DNA from 4 places in the Allobrachymonas sp. genome. Region 2 is predicted to be linked to each of the others. Evidence: predicted binding sites of a transcription regulator. Region 2 holds the regulator's gene; each other region holds the start of a gene.

Region 1 (5,350 bases), on a different contig from region 2:
TGGCCACCGGTCCACAGCAGCGCCAGCACCAGCGAGGTGAATTCGTGGCCCAGAGGAATGGCGGCGAACGTGAGGTGCTGTTCGCCGTCCTGCCGGGTCAGGGTGAACGAGGGGCGGTGGGTGGCCGTGCCGTCGAGCCACAGCGTGATGCGGTCGCTCATGCCGGCGATTTCCGTCAGTAGTTCGCGCATCCGGCGCGAGCCGTCGTCCGTGCCGAGCGAGGCGGTCAGGGTGATGGGGCGGCGCAGAAGGGTCAGATATTGACGCAGCTGGGCAGCGAGGTCCTGTTCAAGCATGATGTGCTCCTTCATGGGGAAGGGCCGGGGCCCTTCGGATGGCAGGGGAGATGCGGACGAACCCGGCACACGGCCGGGCCATGGACGCATCCGTGGAAGTAACGGGCATGAAAAAGGCCTGCTCACACTCCTTGCTGGAGGCAAACCGAATACTGCCGGGCCTCCGGGGAGGTGCCCATGCGTGTTTTCAGCAGGAGTGTGAGCAGGCCCTTGTCCCGGACCGGCGGCGCCGCCAGCCTGGGAAAGGGAGTCCGGCCCGGCGGCCTGCGCCGCATGCAGTGCGCGCGGCGCAGGATGCCGGTGCCGGCAGGCGAGATCAGATCTTGCCGACCAGGTCCAGGGACGGGGTCAGGGTCTTGTCGCCTTCCTTCCACTTGGCCGGGCAGACTTCGCCGGGGTGGTTGGCCACGTACTGGGCAGCCTTGACCTTGCGCAGCATTTCGCTGGCGTCACGGCCGATGCCGTTGTCATGGATTTCGCACAGCTTGATCTGGCCTTCGGGGTTGATCAGGAAGGAGCCGCGCAGAGCCAGGCCTTCTTCCTCGATCATCACGCCGAAGTTGCGGGTGATGGTGCCGGTGGGATCGCCGAGCATGACGTACTGCACCTTCTTGATGGCTTCGGAGGTGTCGTGCCATGCCTTGTGGGTGAAGTGGGTGTCGGTGGAGCAGGAGTAGACCTCGACGCCCAGCTTCTGGAACTCGGCATAGTGGTCGGCCAGGTCTTCCAGCTCGGTCGGGCACACGAAGGTGAAGTCGGCCGGGTAGAACACGAGGAGGGACCACTTGCCCTTGAGGGTTTCATGGGTCACTTCGAAGAAGTCCTTGCCAGCCTGGAAAGCCTGGGTCTTGAACGGCAGTACGGTGGTGTTGATGAGGGACATGGTTTCTCCTTGTTCAGGGTTGCAAAACGGATGAAGGGTCACGGAAGAGACCGTGCGCCACCCAGTGTGGCGCCGGCACCCTGCCGTAGTGTGACAGACCGTGTGTCCACGTGTCTGCCGCATGGGTTCCATGATAGCGGGGGCAGCGCGCAAGTCCATTTCTATTAATCTAATGGATCAATAGGTAAAGGCTATTCAGGCGCATGGAAGGTGGTGGGTGCGGTTCGAACGGAAGATCAGGCCGGAGGAGGGAGAGGCGTGGTCGAGGCTTCGAGCGCCTTGAGGCGCCGGTACAGCGTGCGCTCGCTGATGCCCAGGGCGCGGGCCAGCTCGGTGCGGCGTCCGCGATGGGCATGCAGCGCCTGCACCAGCGCCTCTTCCTCGATGGCGCGCAGGCTGCGTGGCGGCGTGCCGGGGGCCAGAACGGGCGGTGCAGATGCGGGCAGGGCACCCGGCAGGGGCAGGGCTGCGTTGCCGAGGGGGCTGGGCTGGGGGGCGTCGGCGAGCAGGGCCTGCTGCAGAATGGCCGCCTCGATGGCATCTGCCTCTGTGAGCAGGGTGGCGCGTTCGAGCACGTTGCGCAGTTCGCGCACATTGCCCGGCCAGGGCTGGAGCTGGAGCAGGGCCATGGCCTGCGGGGTCAGGGAGAGCGGGCGCAGGGGAGCAATGCGCACGAGCAGCGAGCGGGCGATGAGCGGAATGTCCTCGGCGCGCTCGCGCAGCGGAGGCAGCCGGATCGGGAACGTGGCAAGCCGGTAGTAGAGGTCTTCGCGAAAGGTGCCGGCGGCCACCATGTCGCGCAGGTTGCGGTGGGTGGCTGCCACCACCCGCACGTCCACATGGCGCAGATCGGTGCTGCCCACGCGGCGATAGGTGCCGGCTTCGAGCAGACGCAGGAGCTTGACCTGCATGCCCAGCGGGATGTCGCCCACCTCATCGAGAAACAGCGTGCCGCCGTTGGCGGCTTCCACCAGACCGGGCTTGGCATGGGAGGCCCCCGTGAAGGCGCCTTTCTCGTGCCCGAACAGCTCGGACTCGAACAGGCTCTCGGCCAGGCTGGCGCAGTCGACCACCACGATGGGCTGCGTCTGGCGATGGCTGGCGGCATGGATCGCGTGGGCTACCCCTTCCTTGCCCGTGCCCGATTCTCCCCGCAGCAGCACGCTGGCCTGCGACGGGGCCACGCGGGCCACCAGGTCGAGCATGTGCCGGAAGGCAGAGGATTCGCCCACCAGCGTGTGCTGGCCTGCCTGTCCCTGCGAGACGGGCAGGGTTTCCATCTTCTCGACGAAGAAGTGCAGCGCGCCCGAAGCGTCATGCAGGGGAACCAGCTCGATGCGCACATAGACCTTGCCATGAGGCGTATGGTGCAGGTGCAGCACCTGCTCGCGCTGGCGCGAGATGCGGGCCTGTGCGAGCGGGCAGGTCTCGCTGGCCTGGTCGCAGGGCATGGGGGAGTGGTGGGAGGCCTCATGGCAGCGCCGCCCGACCAGGGGCTTGCCGTCGCCGTACTGCCGGCGGTAGGCCGCATTGGCCGCCACGATGGTGTAGTGCCGGTCGCACACGATGTGTGGCTCGGGCATGCTTTCGAGATAGGCGATCAGGTTGTTGGGAATCTGCATGGAGCGTAATGGAGCACGGAAGGCGCCAGGGCCGGAGAAGGGGGTGTCGAGTGTCCCGCTGCCCGGAGAGCCGTTTTCCCCCAAGGGGGAGCGGCGGCTGGCAAGGTGATGACAGCAGCAGGGGCATTGCCTTGCATTCTTGCTGCTGTGCGCCATCTTGGCAAGATGGCTGCCAGATTGGCCGGAATTGACCGTCAATCTGTTTCATTCCTCCTTGTTTCTTGCTCCAAGTCATTGATTGGCATGTGTTTTGCAAACTGGCACGGAGTTTGTTAAGGTCTTCGTCATGTTCATGCCCCGAACCCGTCTCATGCGCCATCTCACGGTGGTGATCGTCGTCAAGATCCTTCTGCTGACGGCCTTGTGGTGGGTGTTTTTTCGGGATGCGCAGGCTCCGGTGGACAGCGAGCGCGTGGCAGAGCATTTCACCCAGTCCACCTCGACATCAGGAGCTTCGCAGTGATAACTGATCAACTGGTTGATCTCTCACGGCTGCAGTTCGCGGCCACAGCGCTCTACCACTTCCTGTTCGTGCCCCTGACGCTGGGCATGGTCTGGATGCTGGTGATCATGGAAAGCGTCTACGTGATGACCGGCAAGGTCATCTGGAAGGACATGACCCGCTACTGGGGCAAGCTTTTCGGCATCAACTTTGCCCTGGGCGTGACCACGGGCATCACCATGGAGTTCCAGTTCGGCACGAACTGGGCCTACTACTCCCACTATGTGGGCGACATCTTCGGGGCACCGCTGGCCATCGAGGGGCTCATGGCGTTCTTCCTGGAGTCCACCTTCATCGGGCTGTTCTTCTTCGGGTGGGATCGCCTGAGCCGTCCCAAGCACCTGATGGTGACCGTGCTGCTGGCGCTGGGCACCAACCTCTCGGCGCTGTGGATTCTGGTGGCCAACGGCTGGATGCAGAACCCGGTGGGCTCGGCGTTCAACTGGCAGACCATGCGCATGGAAATGACGAGTTTCTGGGAGCTGGTGTTCAACCCGGATGCCCAGGCCAAGTTCGTGCACACGGTCTCTGCCGGCTATGTGACCGGCGCCATGTTCGTGCTGGCCATTTCCTCGTGGTATCTGCTGCGGGGACGCAATGTGGAGTTCGCCAAGCGCAGCTTCCGCGTGGCGGCCGCCTTCGGGCTGGCGTCTGTGTGCTCGGTGATCGTGCTGGGTGACGAGTCCGGCTACATGGTCAGCGAGGCCCAGAAGACCAAGATGGCTGCCATCGAGGCCATGTGGAATACCGAGCCCGCCCCGGCTGGTCTGAAGCTGATTGCCGGCATCAACGAAGCCGAGCAGAAGAACGACTGGGAAGTGGAGCTGCCCTGGGTGATGGGCATCATCGGCACCCGTTCGCTCGACAAGACCATCCCGGGCATCCACGAGATCAAGGCGCAGAACCGCGAGCGCATCGTGAGCGGCATCCAGGCCGTGCAGGCGCTCGAAGCCCTGCGGCGTGACCGCAACGACGTCCAGGCTGCTGCGACCTTCAAGGCCCACCAGGCCGATCTGGGCTTCGGTCTGCTGCTCAAGAAGTACACCGCCGACGTGACCCAGGCCACCCCGGCCATGATCCAGCAGGCGGTGGATGACACCGTGCCGCACGTCACTCCCATGTTCTGGAGCTTCCGCATCATGGTGGCGCTGGGCTTCACCATGCTGGTGCTGTTCGCGCTGGCCTTCTGGCAGACGCTCAAGGGCCGCTTCACCGAGAAGCGCTGGCTGCTGCGTGCCGCCATCGTGTGCCTGCCCATGCCCTGGATCTCGATCGAGCTGGGCTGGCTGGTGGCCGAGTACGGCCGGCAGCCGTGGACGATCTATGGCGTGCTGCCCACGCACCTGTCGGTGTCGGCGCTCTCCGTGCAGAGCCTGTATGGCTCGCTCGCCGGGTTCCTGGGCTTCTATACGGTGCTCCTGATCGTGGAGATGTATCTGATGGTCAAGTTCGTGCGCTGGGGCCCCGGCAGTCTCGGTACGGGCCGCTATGACAACGAGGTCGCGCACGGCTGAGCGCCGCCCGCATCCAAGAGGAATACGAGGAGCAAACACAAATGCTGGACTATCCAACCCTCAAGATCATCTGGTGGCTGCTGGTGGGCGTGCTGCTGGTCGGCTTTGCCGTCATGGACGGCCATGACATGGGCGTGGGCACGCTGCTGCCCTTCGTCGGCAAGGGCGACGACGAGCGCCGCGTGGTCATCAACACCGTCGGCCCGCACTGGGACGGCAATCAGGTGTGGTTCATCACCGGAGGCGGCGCCATCTTTGCGGCCTGGCCGCTGGTGTACGCCACGGCCTTCTCGGGCTTCTACTGGGCCATGATGGCGGTGCTCTGGGCGCTGTTCTTCCGGCCGGTGGGCTTCGACTACCGCAGCAAGATCCAGAACGCCACCTGGCGCAACACCTGGGACTGGGGCCTGTTCATCGGTGGCTTCATTCCGCCGGTCATCTTCGGCGTGGCCTTCGGCAACCTGCTGCAGGGCGTGCCCTTCCACTTCACGGGGCTGCTCGAACCCATCTACACCGGCAGCTTCTGGCAGCTG
Region 2 (5,350 bases):
GGTTCGAGCGGGTCATGAACCGCATTCCCCTGTCGGTGGCGGCGGCCCTGCTCGCCGGAGTGCTGGCGCGGTTTTCCATGCAGGCATTCGCGGCAGCGGGCTCGGCCCCGGTGCTTGTCATCGGCATGCTGCTGGCCTACCTGCTCGGCAAGCGCCTGAGCCCGCGCTATGCGGTGGTGTGGACGCTGGCCGTCGGGGTGGTGCTCGTCGCGCTCGGCGGGCACCTCTCGCTGCACGATCTGCATGCCGACTGGGCGCATCCGGTCTTCACGGCGCCGGTCTTTTCCATGGCAGCCATCACCAGCCTGGCGCTGCCGCTGTTCGTCGTCACCATGGCATCGCAGAACCTGCCGGGCGTGGCAGCCTTTCGTGCCGCCGGGTACGAGCTGCCCACGTCCGTGCTCGTCACCGTCACCGGCATGGTGGGGCTCGCCCTGGCGCCGCTGGGATGCTATGCCATCAATTTCAGCGCCATCACCGCCTCCATCTGCATGGGCGATGAAGCCCATCCCGACCCCGACCGCCGCTACGTCGCCGCCGTGGTGTGGGGGCTGTGGATGCTGCTCATCGGCCTCTTCGGCACCGTGGTCACGGGCCTGCTCATGGCCTTTCCGCACGAGTTCATTGCCGCCATTGCAGGGCTTGCGCTCCTCTCGACCATTGCCAGCAGCCTCGTGACTGCGCTCGACGTGACGCGCCACCGCGATGTGGCCGTCATCACTTTTCTCGTCACCCTCAGCGGGGTGGAGGTGGCTGGCGTGGGTTCGGCCTTCTGGGGCGTGGTGGCCGGGGTGGTGGCGCTCCTGGTGCAGGACTACATGCCCCGCCGCCGCATCTGAACGGCTCTTCGGCCCGGCCCGCGCGGGAGGCATCCGGCATCGCTACAATGGACCATACGTCCAACGAGCAAGAATCGTGCCGAACATGAAACCGTTGTCCTCCGCCTTGCCGGCCCTCGCGCTGGCTGTCGCCTGCCTGGGTCTGGTGCAGACCGCCCACGCCGAGCTGGCCGACCGCGCCAAGCCCCTCAACATCGAGGCCGACGCCATGCGCTACGACGATGCGCACAAGATCACCACCTTCACAGGGCGGGTCGTGGCCACCAAGGGCACCATTGTGCTGCGTGCCGACAAGGTCGAGGTGCGCCAGGATCCGCAGGGCAACCAGTTCATGTACGCCGAAGGCAGCGCGGGCCACCAGGCCTTCATGCGCCAGAAGCGCGAGGGACTCAACGAGTACATCGAGGGCGAGGCCAACCGCATCGAGCGGGACGACAGAACCCAGATCGCGCGCCTCACCGGCAACGCCCGCATGCGCCGCCTCGTGGGCACCCAGCTCGCCGACGAAGTCCGTGGCGACACCATCGTCTACAACGACCTCACCGAGGTCTACAACGTGGCCGGCGGCCCCTCCACCGGCGCCGGGGGCGCTGCCGCAGGGGCCGTGCCGGCCGGCCGGGTGCGCGCCGTCATCAATCCCGTGGGGCAGAGCGGCGGCAAATCCGCCCTGCCCATGCCCGCCACCCGGGCCGCCAGCAAGGGGGCGCGCGCCGCGTCGGCTCCCGTCACCACCCTGCGCTCCAGCGCCACCATCGGAGGCCGCCCATGAGCGATGCCGCTCCCGTATCTGCCCCGGCCGCCGACCTCCGCTGCGAGGGCGGCAGCCAGGGCCGTCCGCCTGCCGACGGCAGCGAACTGTGCGTGCGCCATCTCCAGAAGGCCTATGGCCGCCGCCGCGTCGTCAAGGACGTGTCCCTGAGCGTGCGCAAGGGCGAAGTCGTGGGCCTGCTCGGCCCCAACGGAGCCGGCAAGACCACATCCTTCTACATGATCGTCGGCCTCATCCGGGCCGACGGCGGCGCCATCTCCATCGATGGCCAGCCCGTCGAGGACCTGCCCATCCACCGCCGCTCACGCATGGGCCTGAGCTACCTGCCGCAGGAAGCCTCCATCTTCCGCAAGCTCAACGTCGAGGACAACATCCGCGCCGTGCTGGAGCTCCAGGTCGATGCCCACGGTAAGCCGCTCGACCGCGCCACCATCGACACCCAGCTCGATGCCCTGCTCGCCGACCTGCACATCACCCACCTGCGCGACACCCCCGCGCTCGCACTCTCCGGGGGCGAGCGCCGCCGGGTCGAAATCGCCCGTGCCCTTGCCAGCCAGCCGCGCTTCATCCTGCTCGACGAGCCCTTCGCCGGCATCGACCCCATCGCCGTCATCGAAATCCAGAAGATCATCGCCTTCCTCAAGGCGCGCGGCATCGGCGTGCTCATCACCGACCATAACGTGCGCGAAACCCTGGGCATCTGCGACCACGCCTACATCATCAGCGAAGGGGCCGTGCTCGCCTCGGGCACGCCCGAGCAGATCGTCTCCAACGCCGAAGTGCGCCGTGTCTACCTCGGCGAACACTTCCGCATGTGAGCGGACTCCGTCCATGAGCCGCTTCCCGCTGTACCTTCCGAAGCCGCCCTCCGTGCCATGAAAGCAGGACTGCAGCTGCGCACTGCGCAGAACCTCTCCCTCACGCCGCAACTCCAGCAGTCCATCCGCCTGCTGCAGATCTCCACGCTCGACATGCAGCAGGAGATCGACCAGATGCTGGCCGACAACCCCTTCCTGGAGCAGGACACCAGCGCCGAGGACGCGGCAGCCTCCGAGTCAGAGCCCGACGCTGCTGGCCACGCATCCGGCGATGTCGATGCCACCACCGGCCCCAGCGCAGAGGCAGGCAGTGACGACGGCATGGGCGCCACAGCCGAAGGCGGCTACGACGACCCCGAAGGCGCCGACGCCCCCGACACCAGCGAAGTCCTCTCCAGCGACGCCCCCGACCACACCGACCTCGCCAACGCCCAGACCGACGACTGGAGCGCCGGCTCCACCCGCGACGACAGCCCTGCCACCTCGGGCGACGACGAAGTCCTCTCCAGCAGCAGCGATGGTGACGACGACTGGGACAGCCTGCGCGTGAGCAGCGCCGGCAGCAGCCATGACGACGACGAGGACGAGCCCTCCGCCATCGAGCGCGCCGGCTGCCACGAAAGCCTGCAGGACTGCCTGCACCGCCAGGCCCTGGCCCTGCGCCTCGATACCAGCGAACAGGCCGCGCTGTACTTCCTCATCGAATCCCTCGACGACGACGGTTACCTCGAAGACACCCTCGGCGAACTCGCCCAGAGCCTGCAGGAGCGCAACCCCACCGGCGACCCCGAACGCGACGCCGAGGAGCACGCCGAACTCCTCCACCACCTCACCATGGCCCTGCGCCTGCTTCAGTCGCTCGACCCCGTCGGCGTCGGCGCGCGCGACCTGGCCGAATGCCTGCAGCTCCAGCTGCGTGCCCTCGACATCCCCGACGCCGACACCCCCCGCCTGCTCGCGCGCGAAGTCGCCCTCGACGTCTGCCGCCAGCCGCTCGACTACCTTGCCCGGCGCGACGTGCGCGGCCTCGGCAAGCTGCTGCCCTATTCGGCCGCGCACCTGCGCAGCGCCATGCAGCTCATCGCCACCCTCGAACCCAAGCCCGGCCGCGCCTTTGCCCAGACCGAGCGCAACATCGTCATCCCCGACGTGCTCGTGCGCGCCAACCAGGGCCGCGACGCCGCCAGCCGCCCCTGGAGCGTGCAGCTCAACCCCGCCGTCATGCCCCGCGTGCGCGTGCAGGAGATGTACGCCAGCGCCCTGCGCCACCACAAGGGCGAAGGCATCCAGGCCCTGCAGCAGCGCCTGCAGGAAGCCCGCTGGATGGTCAAGAGCATCCAGCAGCGCTTCGACACCATCCTGCGCGTGAGCACCGCCATCGTCGAGCGCCAGCACCGCTTCTTCGAGCAGGGCGTACTGGCCATGGAACCCCTCGTCCTGCGCGAAATCGCCGACGAACTCGGCCTGCACGAATCCACCGTCAGCCGCGTCACCAGCGCCAAATACATGAGCACCCCCTGGGGCACCTTCGAGCTCAAGTACTTCTTCGCCTCGGGCCTCGCCAGCGAAGACGGCAGCACCACCAGCAGCACCGCCGTGCGCGCCATGATCGGGAAACTCATCGCCGACGAACCCCCCGCCAAGCCCCTCAGCGACAACCGCCTCTGCGAACTCCTCCAGGAACGCGGCGTCCAGTGCGCCCGCCGCACCGTAGCCAAATACCGCGAAGCCCTGCGCATCCCCCCAGCCCATCTGCGCAAGGTGCTGGGGTAGGGAGGCGTCGCATCTGCATGGAACGGGGTGTGGAATGGGGTGCCCCAAAGCCATCAGGCCCAGGCGCCCGGCGCTGCAGCGCATGGCCATCCGACTCTCGCGCCAGAGGGCGACCAGACCAGATCGCTGCCCCTGTGCGCGGCAAGGGCCACCAGCCCCTCCTGCGCGATGCCCTTGAAAGAGCCCTCCACGGTGAACTCCCGGACTGCCTGAAGGATGAGTCGTGTATATCGGGGAGCACATGCGGGAACACATGGTCCCCGCAGAACATTCATCCACTCACTTCGCCACTCTCACCATCACCGCTGCAAAAACCTCCCGTCGCCGGGCAGCCGGAGCGGCAGCACCCCCTGTGCAGGCACGTCCTGCCTGCTCGCTGACACCACCTGTCAGGGACGCTTTCTATACTCGGTGCACCCGTCCCCCCATCCATGCCTCGCCACCGAACCAGAGAGGCGCCTTGGCCCGGAGCAGAGGGACAGACACTCTCAGGGAGCACGACTCATGGCAGACAACGAGCAACTGGCCCGCCGCCTCGGCATCATGCTGGAGCGGCTCTACCAGCGGCAGGCGCTCGACCGGCAGATCCTCGCCGTCGAATTCGGCGTCACCGAGCGCACCATCTACCGCGACCTCCAGCGCCTCGGCGACATCATCCGCCTGCGCGAAGACGGCCTCTACGAGCTGGCCCCCGGCTTTGGCTGCCGCATCGAGCCCCGCCACCTGCAGGCACTCGTCACGCTGCTCGGCTCCGACGGCCTGTTCCCCGAGCACGGCACCCGGTTCCTGCTCCCCCTGCTCGACGGAGACCGCGCCCGCAGCTACCTGGTCAAGGGCCCAGCCTACGAGCACGAGCGCGCCAGCAACCGCGCCTTCCAGACCCTCGACGACGCCATCCGTGACCGCCTGCAGTGCCACATCGTCTACGCAGACAAGGCCCGCACCATTGCCCCCTACCGCCTCGTCAACCAGCACGGCATCTGGTACCTGGTGGCCATGGATGCCGGTGTGCTCAAAACCTTCACCCTGCAGCGCTGCACCCACCTGGCCGTCACCGCCACCCCCTATCTTCCCGACCCCGCCATCGATGCCGAAATCACCCACGCCGACAGCATCTGGTTCGGCCCCAAGACCCTCGTCACCCTGCGTGT
Region 3 (5,350 bases), on a different contig from region 2:
GCAGCAGGCTCACCCCGAAGGTCGCCAGCAGGGTCTCCAGCGGCCGGTTGTAGAGGTGCCGCAGCACCACCCACTCGATCACCACCCCCACCAGCGCCGCGGCCACAAAGGCCACCGGCAGTGCCGCCAGCACGTAGTAATCCATGGCCCCGGGAAAATGCAGGCGGAACATGCCCTGCACCCAGTAGGTCGCATAGGCACCGATCATCAGGAACTCGCCATGCGCCATGTTGATCACGCCCATCAGCCCATAGGTGATGGCCAGCCCCAGCGCCGCCAGCAGCAGAATGCTCGCTGCCGACACCCCCTGAAAGAGGTTGCCCAGCACCTCGCCCGTGCGCTGCTTGCTGTGGATGTCCTGCAGCGCCTGCCTGGCCGCCGCCGCCAGCTCGGGGTTGTCGGTTTGCCGCGCCAGCGGCTCCAGCAGTGCCGGTGCCTGCGGATTCTGCCCCTTGCCCAGCAGGGTCACGGCCTTGATCTGCAGGGTGCGGTCGCTGCCCTTGAGGGCGCTGAGCGCCCAGATGGTTTCGAGCCGGGTCTTGAGCTCGGCATCCTTCTCCTGCTGCAGCGCCTGATCGAGCAAAGGCAGCAGCTTGGGATCGGGCGAATCCGCCAATGCCCCGATCGCCTTGGCCCGCACCGCGCGGTCCGCATCCAGCAGCTGCAGCGAGGCCATGACGCCCTCCACCTTGCTGCGCAGGGCATTGTTGAGCAGCACGCCCTGGGCATCGTTGCCCGGATCGGCCGCGGCCTGCCCCGTGGCCGCATCGACATAGGCCTTGCCATCCTGAATCAGGAGCCGGTGCGAGGCTCCGGCCACATAGACCGCATCGTTCTGCAGGGCCTGCAGCAGCTTGCGCGCCGCCGCATCGTGCGGGGCAGCCTGCAGCAGCGCATCGAGTGCCGCAGACTTGGCATCGAAATCGTCACTGGCCAGGGGCGCCAGCGTCGCCTGCGACAGCGGCCCCGCCGCTGCCGCATGGGGGGCAGAGGCCGGCGTTGCGGGCGCGGAGGCTGCCGCCGGTGCCGACGCGTCCTGCGCAGCGGCACTGCCTGCAGCCCCGAGCCACACACAGGCGGCCACCAGGGGAGCTATCAGTCGAAGTTTCATGAGGTCGATCCCAAAAACGATGCGGGTGCCCAGCACCCGCATCGCCACACCCGTGAAGACTCCCCTGCCCGATGAGCACGGGCCTCTCTCGCCAGAAGGTCAGGGGAGGATGGGAGCAGACGCACCGCCTTGCCCTGTGGGGCACGGCGGCTGTCCTGCTGCTCCGATCAGGCAGACACCTTGTCGGGCTTGCCTTCGTTGCCGGGGATGTAGGGGCTCCACGGCTGCGCACGGATGGTCTTGGGCGTCTTGAAGACCACGTTGAACTGGCCGTCGGGACGGATCTCGCCGATCATCACCGGCTTGTAGAGGTGGTGGTTGTCGCCCATCTCCAGCGTATAGCCGCTCGGTGCGTCGACCTTCTGGCCGTACATGGCCTTGCGCACGGCATCGACATCGGTGGACTTGGCCTTTTCGACCGCAGCCTTCCACATGCGCATGCCCACCACGGTGGCTTCCATCGGGTCGTTGGTCACGCGCTTGGTGCCGCCGGGCAGGTTCTTCTCGGCCACGTAGTCGAACCACTGTTTCTTGAATGCTTCATTGACCGGATTCTTGACCGACATGAAGTAGTTCCACGCAGCCAGATGGCCCACGAGCGGCTTGGTATCGACGCCGCGCAGTTCCTCTTCGCCCACGCTGAAGGCCACCACCGGCACATCGGTCGCCTTGAGGCCGGCATTGCCCAGTTCCTTGTAGAAAGGCACGTTGGAATCGCCGTTGATGGTCGACACCACCGCCGTCTTGCCGCCCTGAGAGAATTTCTTGATATTGGCCACGATGGTCTGGTAATCGGAATGGCCAAAGGGGGTATACACCTCCTCGATATCGGTATCCTTCACGCCCTTGCTGTGCAGGAAGGCACGCAGAATCTTGTTGGTGGTGCGGGGATACACATAATCGGTTCCCAGCAGGAAAAAGCGCTTGCAGGAGCCGCCTTCCTTGCCCATGAGATATTCCACTGCCGGAATGGCCTGCTGGTTCGGCGCAGCTCCGGTATAGAACACGTTCTTGCTCATTTCCTCTCCCTCGTACTGCACGGGGTAGAAGAGCAGGCCATTGAGCTCCTCGAACACCGGCAGCACCGACTTGCGGGACACCGACGTCCAGCAGCCGAACACTGCGGCCACCTTGTCCTTGGTCAGCAGCTGGCGGGCCTTTTCGGCAAACAGCGGCCAGTTGGAGGCGGGATCGACCACCACCGGCTCGATCTTGCGCCCCATGACGCCGCCCGCCTTGTTGATCGCCTCGATTTCCATCAGGGCTGCATCGTGCAGCGACGTTTCGGAAATGGCCATGGTGCCCGACAGGGAGTGCAGAATGCCCACCTTGATCGTGGAACCATCCCCAGCGGCGCTGGCTGCCGCACTGGCTCCGGCTGTCGCGCTGGCTGCAGCGCTGGAACCCGCTTCGGGCGCGGAAGTCTTGTTGCAGCCCGCGAGCCCCAGAGACAGCAGGGAGCCGGAACCGGCAGCCAGGGACAGTGCAAAGTCACGACGTTTCATAGGAGCAAGCCTTTCATGCAAGGGATGGTTGAAGGATATGTGTCCAAATGCATGAAACGTGCCAAATCACTTTTACCTACACAGGCTGACAATTTGCCTTCATTTTGAAAGAGGTATTTTTATTGAATCTCTCTTTTGCGCCACATAGCGGTGCATTTTGTGCGCCAAGATGCTGCGCCGCACCAAAAAAGAGGCTTCCACACTTTACAGCGCCATAGATAATCGCCGTACTGGCGCATATGCCCATACAGAAAAATAAAGATGCATTTTTCAATTGCCTTTATCAGACTCTTCCCATGCGCCCTGCTTCGCTGGCTCGCCGGCGTGCTGCTGGCCGGCCTGGCGCTTGCCTGCCATGCACAGGGGCTGCATGTGGGAGCTCCGCTGCCGCCGGTGGAAGCCGTCCTCCCCAGTGGCACCCTGATGCGGCTGCCTGAACCCGGCAAGGTCACGCTGCTGCATTTCTGGGCCTCGTGGTGCGCTCCCTGCCGCGAGGAGCTGCCCATCCTGCAGGCCTACTACGCACGGCATCACGGACAGGGGCTGGAGATGCTCGCCATCAACCTCGACGATCCGCGCGAGACCATGGCAGCCCGCCGCATGCTGCGCGGGCTGAGTTTTCCGGCGGCCTGGCAGGCACAGGCCCGCTTCCAGTCCCTGGGGCGCATTCCGCGCCTGCCCGCCACCCACATCATCGACCGTCAGGGCATCGTGCGCCGCAACGGCAACGTCGGCTCCGCCACGCTGGACATGGCCGCGCTCGAAGCCCTGGTCACCCCGCTGCTGACCGCGCCCTGAAGCTGAAAGGCTTGCCCGCGCCCCGTGCGGAGTCCAAGGCCCCGCCTATCGCTCTTTGCTGGCCACTCTCTGGCTGCTTCCCGCAGAGCCTCCTGTGGCAACGGCCGTCTGGGGAGCAAGGGCAGCCTCCGCTGCTGCCGCCGATACCGCTGCTGGCGCAGATGCGGGCGCGGGTGAATGTGCAGCCACCCATGCGTCATACCCTCCCTGCAGGGGACGTGCATGGGGATAGCCCGCCTCACGCAGCCGATGGGCCGCTTCCACGGCACCCGCATCCTCGGGGCAGGCGCAGAGCGTGACGATCTCCGCCTCTCGCGGCCATCCGGCCACGGCACGTTCCAGATGGTCCTGATCCGCCACCACGGCCCCGGGCACAACGCCAGTGGCCTGGATCATGAGGGGCCCCCGCAGGTCGAGCAGGAGCGGCGGGGTGGGCATTTTCATCGCAGCGATGAGCTCATCCGGGGTGATGTGCGGCACGGCGCACAGGCGGTGAAACCGGTATTTCTGCCACAGTTTCCAGCCCAGCCAGAGCGCGGCGATCGCCAGCACGAACCACAGCAGTCCCCCCGTGCGGGCACTGAGCAGGGCAATGACCTGGCGTACCTGGTCATGCATCAGCCACCCCGCACACAGCGCAAGCCCGGCCCACAGGGCCGCACCGCAGGCGGCAGCAAGCACAAAGCTCGACAGCGGCATGCGCAGCGCTCCCGCGATGGGCGGCGCCACGGTGGAAAATCCCGGCACGAACTTCGCCACTACCAGCGATTTCACGCCCCAGCGCATGAAGCGGTGTTCGGTCTGGTTGACGCAGGAGCCGGGATTGATCGAGAGTTTGCACAGCCCCGAGAGAACGCGATAGCCAAACACCCGCCCTGCCCCATACCAGACCCAGTCGGCCAGTACCGAGGCGCAGATGGCCGCAACGAGCATGCCCGCCATTTGAGACGGTGCCACCACCAGGCTGCCTGCAAGCAGCAGGGTCGGAACGGCAGGAACCGGCAACCCGATCTGCTGCAGCAGCACGTTCAGGAAGACGACATAGGCGGCATGCCGGTGCAGGGCATCGATGAGGGCGGCAACGTCCATGAAGGGCTATGGGAGTCAGGCAACGGGCGCCTGCAGGCGGCGGCTCCAGCCAGCGAGTGCCTGCATCTGGGTGGCAACGAGCGCGGTGAGGCGTTCGTCGATCAGGCGTCCTTCGGCATCGAACGCGCCGGTGAAGGCATTGGCGAACACCTCGGGCTTGTTGAGGGGGTGCAGATCGAGGTAGACGCACACCTGGCGCAGATGGTACTGGGCCCGCGATGTGCCCATGCCCCCTCCAGCACCCAGAATGGCCACGGCCTTGCCTGCGAGCAGGGCATTGTCCGGCTCCCGCGAGGCCCAGTCGAGGATGTTCTTGAGCGCGGGCGCAAGCGAGAAGTTGTATTCGGGGCAGGCCAGCACCAGGGCATCGGCCGCGCCCATCTGGGCAAGCACGCGCTGCACGGACGCAGGCTTGTCGGCCACATCCGCGTTGTAGAAGGGAATGTCGGAGAGGTCTGCAATGTCCATCTCCACGCCTTCGGGCAGATGGCTCTGCGCAGCACGCAGCAGGCCGAGGTTGGTGGATTGGCGGCGCAGACTGCCCGAAATGCCCAGGAATCGCAGGGAACGCATGTTTCTTTCTCCTTGAGGTGCAAACGCGGAATCGGCAGAAGTCCCACCCGGCGCCTTCTTTCGGCTCCGCCCCTGCCCCCGCAGCCGCGCTGCACAGCCAAGGCCAACTCCCGGCTCCCGGGCGACTTCTCCTTGCCCGACACCATACGGCTTTTGCCATGACATGGTGGAGCATGGGGGTGCGCCGAAGCATGGTAGGAACGCACGGACTGTCTGCCGCCTGCCAGAGCGTGCAGAAGATGGAAATGCAGTCTGCGCCATTCCATCTGCCTCC
Region 4 (5,350 bases), on a different contig from region 2:
AGGTGCTGCTCTTCCATGATGCGCAGCGTCTCGACTCCCGCACGCATGGCGAGCGGGTTGCCGCCGAAGGTGGTGCCGTGGTTGCCCGGCTGCAGCACTTCGGCCGCCTTGGGCCCGGCCACCACGGCGCCGATGGGCACGCCAGAGCCGAGCCCCTTGGCAAGACTCATCACGTCGGGGTGGATGTCGGCCCACTGGAATGCGAACCACTTGCCGGTGCGGCCCAGACCACACTGGATTTCGTCGAGCATCAGCAGCCAGCCTTGTTCGTCGCAGTAGCGGCGCAGCTGCTGGAGGAATTCCACGTGCATGGGGCGGATGCCGCCTTCGCCCTGAATGGGTTCGAGCAGCACGGCCACCACGTTGGGATTGCCTTCGGTGGCGCGGCGCAGGGCCTCCATGTCGTTGCGGGGCACGCGGATGAAGCCTTCGACCAGCGGCTCGAAGCCGGCATGCACCTTGGGGTTGCCGGTGGCACTCAGCGTGGCGATGCTGCGACCATGGAAGGCGTTCTCGAACACGACCACTTCGGCCCGGTCGATGCCTTTCTGGTGCCCGTACTTGCGGGCAATCTTGAGGGCGGCCTCGTTGGCTTCCAGACCGGAATTGCAGAAGAAGGCGTTGGTCAGCCCCGACAGACGCACCAGCGCGGAGGCAAGCTGTTCCTGACCGGGCACGTGGTAGTAGTTCGAGCAGTGGATGAGCTTGGCCACCTGGTCCTGCAGGGCGCTCACCAGCTCGGGATGGGCATGGCCCAGGGTGTTGACGGCAATGCCGCCCAGGGCGTCCAGGTATTCTCGCCCCTCGGTGTCCCACACGCGGCAGCCCTTGCCATGCGACATGGCAATCGGCAGGCGGCCATAGGTGTTCATGACATGGGGGGACAGGGAAGACACAGGATCGGACATGGGCGGCTCCATAAAAAAGCATCCGCACAGGCCCGCAAGAGGCGTGTGCGGAAAGAGGGTGTTTTCATTGTAGAACATGCACTCCCGCGATGCAGGGTTCCGTGTCCGGGAGCTGCTGCATGCGGGGGAGGAGGTCAGCGCAATCCGCCTACGTACTGGTGGTCCTCGCCGTCGTCGGCATGGCCCTTGAGACGGTCAAACAGCCCGCGTTTCGGGGCGCGCTGCTCCTGGGGGGCACGCGGCATGAGCTGTTCGAACTTGCCGGCCCATTCGGCCAGTTCGACATCGCCCAGTTCCTGGGCCTTCTGGCGGGAGAAGACAATCATGGCTTCGGCGTAATCGGGGTGGGCCGCCATCCATTCGACGTCGGTCACACGCCCTGTCTTGCGGCGCAGCAGCACGTGCAGGCGGGCGGCGGTGGCGAGGCGTTCGCTGTCGGACATGGTTCAATCTCCTATGCGTTCATGATGGGTCGTGAGGTCGAGACCGTAGTGCTCCTGCCCGGCGCTTACGCGCAGCCCGAAGCCGAACTGCACGATCCAGGTCAGCAGGGCCGTCACGCAGGCGCTGTAGGCCAGGACTGCGCCTGCGCCCATGGCCTGGGTGGCCAGATCGGTGTGCTGCCCGCTGATGGCCGGATCGTTGAAAACGCCGGTGAGCAGCGAGCCTGCGAGCCCGCCGATGCCATGCACGCCAAACACATCGAGCGAATCATCCACGCCCAGCTTGTGCTTGAGCCAGGTCGCGCCCCAGAAGCAGGCCACTCCGCCGATGGCGCCGATGGCTGCAGCCGAGCCGATGCCCACGTAACCCGATGCCGGGGTGATGGCCACCAGCCCGGCAATGGCGCCGGAACTCATGCCCAGCAGGGTGGGGGTTTTCTTGACCAGCCATTCGGCGAGCATCCAGCCGAGCACGCCACAGGCTGCTGCCGTGTGGGTGGCGGCCATGGCCAGCCCCGCGCGTCCGTCCGCAGCCAGCGCAGAGCCGGCATTGAAGCCGAACCAGCCGATCCACAGCAGGCAGGCGCCCGTCATGGTGAGGCCGAGGTTGAAGGGGCGGAAGGGCTCCTTGCCGTACCCTTCGCGGCGGCCCAGGATGGCGGCGATGACCAGCCCCGAAATGCCCGCGTTGATGTGCACCACAGATCCGCCGGCGAAGTCCAGCACGCCGAGCTGGGCGAGCCAGCCACCGGGTTCCCAGACCCAATGCGCCACGGGCGCGTAGACCAGCAGGAACCACAGTCCCATGAGCACGAGCATGGGGCCAAAGCGCATGCGCTCCACGAAGGCGCCGACGATCAGCGCCGTGGTGATGACGCCGAATGCGAGCTGGAACATGCCGTATACCGATTCGGGCACATGGGGGGCGATGTGGCTCACCGCCACCTGGCCGCTGTGCTGGATGAAGTCGAGCCCCGCAAACCAGAAGCGCTCGGTGCCGCCGAGCCAGCCCGAGCCCGGCGTGAAGGCCAGGGAGTAACCCAGCAGCCACCATTCCACCGTCACCAGGGCCGAGATGGCCAGCACGCAGGCCATGGTGTTGAGCACGTTTTTGGTGCGTACCATGCCCCCGTAGAACAGCGCTACGCCAGGAAGTGTCATCAGAAGCACCAATGCGGTGCTTGTCAGCAGCCAGGCCGTGTCTCCCGCGTGGATGTCGGCGACAGGCGCGAGATGGGGATGGGCCGAGGAAGCCTGACTGGCCACCAGAAGCGCGAGACCGGTTGCCCAGGAGCAACAGGTACGGAGATGTGAATGCATGGAGATTCCCCCTGAAAAGACAAATGCGATGCGATGTCGCTGGTATGCGTTCGGGCCCGGGATGGGGGCGAGGTGCCACCGGGGCAGACACACAGGACAACTCGTGGTTGGAAGGTGGAACCGGCCGGGCAGATCGTCCGCGATCGAAAGGACGCAAACGGGGGGCAAAAAGCAAAACCCGTGCCACTCAATAGATTCAAAAGTTTTACATCATTTGAAGCGGGTGCCACCGGAGGGTGAGGACCGGTGCGCAGGCAGGAGCCGCACGGGAGCACGCACGGACTGTGCGAGGGGAGGCCAGGAGGGGGTGCGGGCACGGAATCCGTGGGTGGGCGGAGCCGTTCGGCGACCCCAATGCCGATAGGGATGTTGGGGAAAATCCCGAGAAAATACGTGTACTATTGCGCCCATTGACCACATGAGAGCATTCCGATCATGACCACTGCCGTAGACAACGCAGCTCCTGTCGAGGCCGCTTCTGCCGCTGCAGAAACCGCTTCCAGCGACCCCATCATCTTTACCGAGAGCGCCGCCGCCAAGGTGGCCGATCTGATCGCCGAAGAAGGCAATCCCGAACTCAAGCTGCGCGTTTTCGTGCAGGGTGGAGGCTGCTCTGGCTTCCAGTACGGTTTCACGTTCGACGAGATCGCCAACGACGACGACACCATCATGACGAAGAACGGGGTGTCGCTGCTGATCGATCCCATGAGCTTCCAGTATCTGGTGGGCGCCGAGATCGACTACAAGGAAGACCTCCAGGGAGCGCAGTTCGTGATTCGCAATCCGAACGCCACCACCACCTGCGGCTGCGGTTCGAGCTTCAGCGTGTAAGACACACTCTGGGCAGCCCTGCGCTGCCCTGTTTGGTCCTGCCGTTACGCTCCCTTCGGGGAGCGTTTTTCATGGGCGCAGGGGTGTTGGGTGGGCGTCCGGTGTCGGCGGGAGGCCTGTGGCATCATGGTCAGCCCCATTGGGGCCTGTGCTCTTTCCTCGCTAGTTTTCTGCATGTCTTCCACGTCTCCCGCGTCTCCAGCGTCTTCTTCCTCCGATGCTTCCAGTCGGTCTGTCCCGCCGGCAGGGTTCCCGGCTGACGCCACTGCTGCCGGTGAGACGGAGGCTGTGGCCATGGCCGCTGGCGTGCCTGCCTCAGCGGCGGAGCAGGCCCATCGCAAGCGCATGCTCTGGCTCGTGGCGATTGGGTTTTTCATGCAGACGCTGGATGCCACCATTGTCAACACGGCCCTGCCGGCCATGGCCGATGGTCTGCATGAGAGTCCGCTGCGGATGCAGTCGGTGCTGGTGGCGTATTCGCTGACCATGGCCATGTTCATTCCCCTCTCGGGATGGCTGGCGGACCATCTGGGGACGCGTCGCGTGTTCATGGGGGCGATTCTGGTGTTTGCGGCGGGGTCGCTGGCCTGCGGCATGTCCACGTCGCTGTCGCATCTGGTGATGGCCCGCATCGTGCAGGGAGCGGGCGGAGCCCTGCTGCTGCCGGTGGGGCGTCTTGCGGTGCTGCGAGCCTATCCGCGCGGCGAATTCCTGGCAGCCATGAGCTTCGTTGCCATTCCGGGGCTGATCGGCCCGCTGCTGGGCCCCACGCTCGGGGGCTGGCTCGTGCAGATGGCCTCGTGGCATTGGGTGTTTCTGGTCAATGTGCCGGTGGGGCTGGTGGGGTGGGTGGCAGCCCGGCAGCTGATGCCCGACTTCCGTGGCGTGACGCACCAGCCGCTGGATCTGGCCGGCTACGGGCTCTTGGCCCTGGGCATGGTGCTGGTGTCCCTGTCGGTGGACGGCATGTCCGAGTTCGGCATGCCTTCGGCCATTGCGCTGGTGGGGCTGATCACGGGGCTGGCCTGCATGGTGGCTTACTGGCTGCGGGCGTCGGGGCAGGAGCATCCGCTGTTTTCGCCCATGCTGTTCCGGGTGCCTGCGCTGTCCATCGGGCTCACGGGCAATCTGTTCTCGCGGCTGGGCAGCAGCGCAGTGCCTTTCCTGATTCCGCTGATGCTGCAGCTCAGCCTGGGGTTCACGCCTGCACAGGCCGGCATGATGATGCTGCCGATCGCCGCAGCCGGCATGGCCGTCAAGCGCTTTGCCACCTGGTCGATTACCCGCTATGGCTACCGCAGGGTGCTGGTCATCAACACCATGCTGGTGGGGGGGCTGATTGCCAGCTTTGCGCTGGTGGGGCGTGGCGAACCCATGTGGCTGCTGCTGGTGCATTTCGCCTGCTTCGGGGCCTGCAACTCGCTTCAGTTCACGGCCATGAACACGCTGACGCTGCGTGACCTCGACTCCGCGCAGGCCAGCAGTGGCAACAGTCTGCTGTCGATGGTGCAGATGCTGGCCATCAGCCTCGGGGTGGCGCTGGCCAGCACGGTGCTGGCCGGGTTCACCAACTGGCTCGGAGCGGAAGGGCATGCCGACCGGATGCTGACGGTGTTCCATGCCACCTTCATCTGCATGGGGGGCATGACGTTGGCCTCGGCCTGGATTTTCTGGCAGCTGTCGCCGCAGTCCGCCTGGGTGCGGCGCATGGTGCACGACATCGGTCCGGACTGATCGCGCCCGACTTTCCGCCGGGGGATGTGCTGCGGCTGCAGGGTTGGGGCGCGTACACTGGCGGGACGCCGCCGGATCGGTCCCTGTCCGTGGGGCGGAGACCTGTCCTCGATT

The links. Region 2 encodes sigma-54, which starts transcription at its own class of promoters, with help from an activator protein. Its sites were predicted from a motif close to TGGCANGNAANCTGCTTT; they were not measured.
Region 1: a site for sigma-54 is predicted at 3,041-3,058, ahead of cydP (cytochrome oxidase putative small subunit CydP). Genes of this name have one in related genera too.
Region 3: a site for sigma-54 is predicted at 2,663-2,680, ahead of urtA (urea ABC transporter substrate-binding protein). Genes of this name have one in related genera too.
Region 4: a site for sigma-54 is predicted at 2,840-2,857, ahead of ACE3P9_RS08020 (ammonium transporter). Genes of this name have one in related genera too.

Annotation. Positions count from the first base shown of each region.
Region 1 is NZ_JAYRLV010000003.1:41,326-46,675, reverse strand. It holds gene ahpF (alkyl hydroperoxide reductase subunit F) at 1-296, opposite strand, end outside; gene ahpC (alkyl hydroperoxide reductase subunit C) at 613-1,179, opposite strand; gene ACE3P9_RS04070 (sigma-54 interaction domain-containing protein) at 1,416-2,801, opposite strand; gene cydP (cytochrome oxidase putative small subunit CydP) at 3,088-3,264, shown strand; gene ACE3P9_RS04060 (cytochrome ubiquinol oxidase subunit I) at 3,261-4,817, shown strand; gene cydB (cytochrome d ubiquinol oxidase subunit II) at 4,859-5,350, shown strand, end outside.
Region 2 is NZ_JAYRLV010000002.1:96,624-101,973, reverse strand. It holds gene ACE3P9_RS02970 (benzoate/H(+) symporter BenE family transporter) at 1-839, shown strand, start outside; gene lptA (lipopolysaccharide transport periplasmic protein LptA) at 925-1,608, shown strand; gene lptB (LPS export ABC transporter ATP-binding protein) at 1,605-2,426, shown strand; gene rpoN (RNA polymerase factor sigma-54) at 2,484-4,199, shown strand; gene ACE3P9_RS02950 (helix-turn-helix transcriptional regulator) at 4,704-5,350, shown strand, end outside.
Region 3 is NZ_JAYRLV010000007.1:54,948-60,297, forward strand. It holds gene urtB (urea ABC transporter permease subunit UrtB) at 1-1,111, opposite strand, end outside; gene urtA (urea ABC transporter substrate-binding protein) at 1,279-2,616, opposite strand; gene ACE3P9_RS07230 (TlpA family protein disulfide reductase) at 2,878-3,414, shown strand; gene ACE3P9_RS07235 (VTT domain-containing protein) at 3,460-4,503, opposite strand; gene ACE3P9_RS07240 (NADPH-dependent FMN reductase) at 4,519-5,076, opposite strand.
Region 4 is NZ_JAYRLV010000008.1:107,427-112,776, reverse strand. It holds gene ACE3P9_RS08030 (aspartate aminotransferase family protein) at 1-908, opposite strand, end outside; gene ACE3P9_RS08025 (hypothetical protein) at 1,043-1,351, opposite strand; gene ACE3P9_RS08020 (ammonium transporter) at 1,355-2,671, opposite strand; gene erpA (iron-sulfur cluster insertion protein ErpA) at 3,107-3,502, shown strand; gene mdtD (multidrug transporter subunit MdtD) at 3,797-5,236, shown strand.